2 linked regions of the Alkalihalophilus pseudofirmus genome follow. The protein of the gene in region 1 binds, or shares a complex with, the protein of each later gene. Links are inferred from orthologs where the notes say so. Each region holds a gene or a part of one and is shown on either strand. Other genes may lie near its edges. The genes, in order: spoIIQ and PQ478_RS15225.

What was found.
Region 2: the proteins of spoIIQ (region 1) and PQ478_RS15225 are in contact, whole or in part, in a crystal structure (PDB 3TUF), measured with the Bacillus subtilis proteins. The link is inferred for Alkalihalophilus pseudofirmus from one-to-one orthologs.

The regions. Positions count from the first base shown.
Region 1 is NZ_CP117835.1:3,842,253-3,845,406, forward strand. Bases 80-2,902 are described here. They hold spoIIQ (stage II sporulation protein SpoIIQ), read right to left. Parts: upstream 2,033-2,902; coding sequence 1,127-2,032; downstream 80-1,126. Other genes in these bases: PQ478_RS20025 (hypothetical protein), read right to left, coding at 261-551; PQ478_RS20030 (hypothetical protein), read right to left, coding at 562-738; PQ478_RS20040 (hypothetical protein), read left to right, coding at 2,219-2,878; spoIID (stage II sporulation protein D), read right to left, coding at 2,902-2,902. Also shown: PQ478_RS20020 (DUF4212 domain-containing protein), read right to left, coding at 1-63; more of spoIID, read right to left, coding at 2,903-3,154. UniProt on the Bacillus subtilis protein: Involved in forespore engulfment and required for anchoring membrane proteins on the forespore side of the septal membrane. Forms a channel with SpoIIIAH that is open on the forespore end and closed (or gated) on the mother cell end.
Region 2 is NZ_CP117835.1:2,857,092-2,860,151, forward strand. What follows is about bases 33-2,761. They hold PQ478_RS15225 (SpoIIIAH-like family protein), read right to left. Parts: upstream 1,831-2,761; coding sequence 1,234-1,830; downstream 33-1,233. Other genes in these bases: accB (acetyl-CoA carboxylase biotin carboxyl carrier protein), read right to left, coding at 33-486; PQ478_RS15220 (hypothetical protein), read right to left, coding at 698-1,063; spoIIIAG (stage III sporulation protein AG), read right to left, coding at 1,833-2,501; spoIIIAF (stage III sporulation protein AF), read right to left, coding at 2,507-2,761. In the rest of the region: more of accB, read right to left, coding at 1-32; more of spoIIIAF, read right to left, coding at 2,762-3,060. UniProt on the Bacillus subtilis protein: Involved in forespore engulfment. Forms a channel with SpoIIIAH that is open on the forespore end and closed (or gated) on the mother cell end.

The sequences.
Region 1 (3,154 bases):
AATGACAAGAGTCGTTCTCGCGCGAAAATAGGCATCGGCTACTTTCTTATCAATCTTCTTCAAGTGTTAACGCCTCCTTGGTTTTGGTTTTTTGGGTGGTTGAGTGATTGGCTGGTTAGGTGGCTGGGTGGTTAGTATTTAGTTGGTTAGGAAAGACTTTAATCTTTTCCTAATACCTAACCAACTTCCCAACCTTTTTCCTTTCCAACTAACTAACTGACTGCTTATTTCATCGCCTCCTTATTAGAGTAAAATGTTCATTAGGCTTGGTGTGTGAGCTGTTGTGGGGTCATGATGTGGTGGCAGTTTGTGCAGCGTCTAAGAGGTGTTTTCTTTTTAGCAGATTTGAAATTCATCCAAGCTATAATTGGAATAAACGCTAGAAAAATTGGATGAACCACAAAAGTTAAGACAATAGCCACAATAAAAGGCAGGATACTGAGCATGAAAAAGTATTGCCCAGTCTGGATATAGGTGAGTGAGTCTTGATGACATTTCGTACAGTGTTCAGCATTTAGCTGTGTCACTTGCGTTTTCTTTCGTTTCGGCATAGCTTCCTCCCTATCTTAGATCAAAGATAAACCGGACGGTCTCAAAAAAGCCCAGCGGCACCATGGCGATTTGAACGACAAAGTACACGAGAATCGCTGCAAATGGAACAGATAACATCAGCGGCTTTTTCATTTTAAAAGCAAAGAAGATCGATAAGGCCGTGATGAGCAAGAATACATATAACATGCGTGCCCTCCTTTTAGGTAGTATATTTTTGATGTCGTTTGCTCAGACCGGATAGTCAGTCTCGAGTAGTACTAATACAGATAATACGAGCCATATGTAAGCGTTATCATTATTTTGTTAAATATAGTGGAACATCCAAGCAGATTTTCTTGCGGTGTTCCATAACAGTCTTTTCATAAGCATTATTATTTCAAATATTCTGAAATATGTCAAGAGAGAGGACAAATGTCTTTTTATTTTTTGTAGACAAACTACGACTATCGGGAATGTGCGGACGACCGGGCGGCTTTGCAGATTATCGGGCAACCCTGTGGAGAATAAGGCGAATGAGCTCCCAACCCACCAAAAAAACGACCCACGCTTGATGCGTGAGCCGTTTACTTAAACATTATCCAATATTATTTTCTTCTTCATCAGACTCTTCGGCACCGTCTTCGTCTTCAGCTGGTGCTTCTGTTTCATCTTCATCACCAAGCGCATCTGCATTTTCATCAGCTGGCTTGTCTTCTTTTTCACCTTCTGCAGGCTCAGTGCCTTCTGCTGGTGCTTCCTTTTCTGCATTAGCCGTTTCTTGCTGCTTTTTCACAGCATCGCCAATTGAATCAATCGGCTGCTCAAATACATCAGATGGATTGACAGCAACTCCGTCTTGACGGATCGCAAAGTGAACATGTACGCCTGCTTCTTGATTATATAAGTTGCGCGCTGCTTGTCCGATAACGTCACCTTGTCTTACTACTTGACCTTCTTCAAGCTCCACACCATCTAAGCTGTGGTAATGCGTAACGATTCCATTATCGTGACTAACTTCTACAACATATCCAAGAAGTGCATCTTTCTCTGACTTTACAACCGTTCCACTTAGAGCGGCAGCTACATCAAAGCTTTCGTTTTCAACGTGACCAAAATCAATTCCTTTATTTTGACGATATTCATTATTGTAGTATACCAAAGCGAGTTCTTTTTCTTCAGCAGATGCTGACTCATCAAAATAATGGACAACCACTTCAATTCCTTCTTCTTCTGCAACTGGCTTTTTGATGACTTCATTTGCAGCAGTAACTTCTACTGCTTCTTCACCATACATACCTTCTTGCGACGGATCTTCCACTTCGACTCCTTCGCCCGGTAGAGCTGATTCGTCTCCACCTTGCATAAAGAACACGGCACTCAATACACCAGCGGCTGCGACTAAATAGACTGCGGGAACTACCCAGCGCTTCTTTAAGAAGCTTTGTAGATCAAATGAATTTTCCTCATTTTTAGAAGAGCGTTTATTTTCTTCTTCTCTCATTTCTCATCACCTCAGCAACCAGTTTGAGCCGATTCCTGGAAATATATACATTCAACCGAAAAAATTTTTTAGATTAGTTTTCGACAAAGGTATGCGTATTATGCGTAATTTGTAAAAAAAGATTTCACCTTCTTCCATTTAATGTTAGGCTAAAACTCTATGAGAAATGATGTAAGGAGTTATTGTATGAAATTATTTAATGCTTTTATTTTATGTGTACTAACCTTTTTCGCCATTCTATATGCCAGCTTTACGATAATTGATTATGGGTCCCTGCTCGCTCAACACGTTAGTTTATTTGAACCGTTAGCTGACTTTTTTTCAAAAGCATTATTTGTACTGGGATTTTTGATGTTTCCTCTCTTATTAATACCTGTTTTTCCGCTAATCGGATTGTTTATTTTATTCCTGTGCTCTGTTGTCATAGCTGCTTATTCAAAAGACTGGTCACGGCTCGGGGGGTTATTGGTTGGGGCGTTAATTGGAATTTTCGTCTTAAAGCTTGTGGACATTGTTCTTATGATAGGGAGACATAGTTTGGAGGTTGCTTATTTCCTTCCCTACGTTTACAGTTCATATATTGGTATCATCCCCCTTTTCTTCATGATAGCCGGCTTGATCTGGTTTAAGCACATAATGAAATGGATTCACCTTGGCGGGATAACCCTAGGTGCTACGATCAGCTTCTTTGCAGGATTCTTAACGTTAATGGTATTCGGCGAGTTTCTTCAGCCAAGCGCAGTTCATGCTCTCCTTCTACTCGTTTTTGTTGCATCAGGGATGATCCTCGGAAACTGGTTAGGGCTCAAAAAAGAAGCACGCTCGAAAGAAGACCCTTCCAATTGAGGGTCTTCTTATTTGTGTTGATATTACTCCGCTCTCGCCGTCAGCTTTGCTTCATACGATTCCATCGACTGGATACTCACCCCTTGATAGTAGTGATGAACAATCTCCTCGTAGTTCTTTCCTTCTTTGGCCATACCGTCCGCTCCGTACTGACTCATGCCAACCCCATGACCCCATCCTCTTGTTTTTATGACCACTTGATCCCCTTGACGCTGCCAGTCAAAGTCTGATGAATTAAGCTCTAATTTATCACGAATTTCACGTCCGCTGAATTCT
Region 2 (3,060 bases), 990 kb from region 1 along the record:
AAATAATGGTTGACCATATTCAACAAGTTCACCGTTTTGGGCAAGAACTTCAACAATCTTTCCTTTTACTTCAGCTTCAATTTCATTCATTAACTTCATCGCTTCAACAATACATACAACAGATTCTTCTTCTACCGTGTCGCCTGATTTCACATAAGGGTCAGAGTCAGGTGATGGAGATGAATAAAATGTTCCTACCATTGGTGAAGTAATCGTATGTAAATTTGCATCTGCCGCTTCTGATTTTTCATCTTTTGATGGACTTTCAGCTTTTACAGTTTCAGCTTGTTCTACAGGTTTGGGAGCCTGTGCCTCTTGTTGTGGAGCTGCAGCTGCAACTGGTGCCGGAGCTGCTTGTACTGCTACTGCCTCTGCTGTTTGTTTCTTCAGAATGATTTTTGTTCCTTCTTGCTCGAACTTCATTTCATCAAGACTTGATTGGTCCATTGCACGAATTAATTCTTTAATTTCTTGTACCTTTAACATATATGTACTCTCCTTTTCTTACTTACACCCTCCTCTAGGGGGTGAAGCATGATCTTACTAATATAAAATGTATTATATCATAACTTTGAAGCAACTCTCTGTGAAATTCGACTTAAAGAAAGAATTACGATTGAGATTTGTCTGAATACTATGATTCTAGATAACCAAAAAAAACTCCTTTATTCATAACAGAATAAAAGAGCTTTTCAACTTACTCAGCTGCATCCTCTTGCGCTTGTGTTTCTTCATTTACTAATGCTTCTTTTTTGTATTGACGAAATACAGGGAACTCTGATAAATTCTCAGGAATCTTCCCGTCTTCAAGCAGAATAATTTTCACAATATCTTTATTTCTCGCCATGTGAAATTTATCGCCGTACTCATTCTCTTGAGTGTATTTTTTTAAATTCTGATAATCTTCTTCTTGAATTGAAACTGTATAGGAATGACCATCTTCATTCTCAACATGCTGCTCAAAGCCAATTTCAAATTCAACAATCTGGATATGATCGTTTTTAAGGTTACGTGTTTGTTCAAGTACCGCCTTGGCACCTTCAGTTAGGTCTGTCCATTCCATGGATAAATCGCTCCTCGTATTCAAGTTACATTGTCGTATTATACCATGTCACTCCCTCTAATGCACCTCTTTGTCTAACTCGATTCTTTTTTATCATGGCTTCCCTTTGGGATCACTGGCTTTCATATAAAAAAAGGCATCTGTCCTATATGGACAAACGCCTGACTTTTTTATTCGTGACTTACTACTACACTTTTCCCGTTGCCTAATTGATCAGCAACCATATCCATAATCTCAACCGTTTGTGCCCCTGTTAACTCTTCAGCTTGAACAATGACTTTTACTTCCTGACCTTCTGTCATGACAAGGACATCGTTAAATCCTTTCGTTTTAATTAACGTTTCAAGCATTGATTCTTGCTGTGATAGTGCCAGAAGCTCCATGCTTTTTTCATGTGCTTCTACAACTTTTTCTGCTGCCACGTCACCTGCTGCTTGAATTTTTGTGTACTCTTCTGCCATTCGATCACGGCTTTCTTGCAGTTCTACTCGCATTGTAGCAAAAAGCTCACTTCCACTCATAGCATTAACTTCTGTATTCGCTACTTCTTCACCAGTCTCCGCATCAACAGCTTCAAATTCCTCTTCTACATTAACGACCATGTCCTCTGAATCTTCCATACCCTCTTCTGCTGCTTCCATTTCTTGATTCTCAACAAAAGCAATATCTTCTGATGCAGGACCTGGAGTCATTAAGTAATAAGCAGATAACACCACTATCAAGCTAAGCATTGTTAATAACCAAACTGTTTGTTTTTTAAGGACCATTTTTATTCCTCCTCCATTTTCTTAGGCATTACTGAAATACGATGTGACGGGACATCTAGAACTCTGCTGACAGCTTCAATCACCCATAATTTCACTTGAGCATTTTCAACCCCCTCAGCAACGACCAGTACCCCGCGAATGCTAGGTTTTTCTTTTGAAACTAGAACCGGCTCTTCTCTATCCCCGCTTCTGACAATAACGAGCTGTTCATCTCTAGTCGTATCATCTACTTTTCTAGTTCCTCCCTCACGATCCGTTTCATCCGTATGCTGCTCTCTTGCATTGATGTTTTTTTCGTAAACGTTCCTCTCAGATTCAGCGAGATTAATCATGACAGAAACATCACTTAACCCAACAATTTGCTCTAGCGTGTCACGTAATTGATTCTCATAACGCATCTCGTAATCTTCCATCGAATAAGGTTCTGGCGATGCATTTCGTCCAAATACTTCAGCATCCTCCTCACTTTCCTTATCATTGAAGACAGGCAAGGATTGTTCTTCATTCATTGGTTGGTTAGTCAGAAGGTTTCCAGCAATCATCAGCGCAATCCCTAAGCATCCTATTAACGCAATATAGTGCAGCGGGAGTTTTCGTTTTTTCTGACTGCCGTCTGGCTTTTTCAATAAATGACTTAACCATTGGCGTCCCTTCTGTTCGTCTTGACTCATTCTATTTATTCCCCTCCTTCCCACGCTAGCGAAATCATTTCTTCTGGAACTTCCCAATTAGTAGAAAGAAGTCTCCGTACACTTGTGAGATCCCTTGTCTCTTGTTTCATCTCTTGTGGAACTTGTTTTGACGTATCAATCTTTACAACACTAACCGGAGCTACTGCAGCATCACTCTCTGTCAGGCCTTCATGATTATCTTTAAGATAAACAATGACGGCCTCAATATCCTCAGCAGTTGGTGTCTGATTGACCGACTCTCTTATTTTCACTTCCACTTGTGAAATGACCACTTCATACTGATCTCTCAACTCATCTTTGACTTCTTCTTCTAATTGGACAGCCATCTGTTCTGAAATATATGCACGAAGGCCGAGCTCTATATCACTTTTTTGTAAATTTATTTCTTGTTCTATGGAACTTTCCAGCTGATTAGATTGTTGAGTGATCGATACCAGCCACTGATCAACATCTTTTGTAATTAATGAAAGGATTGGCTGCAGGATCATCACAAGTAAAAGAAGGCCGACTACCATCTTCACATATTTTTGCAGGACAG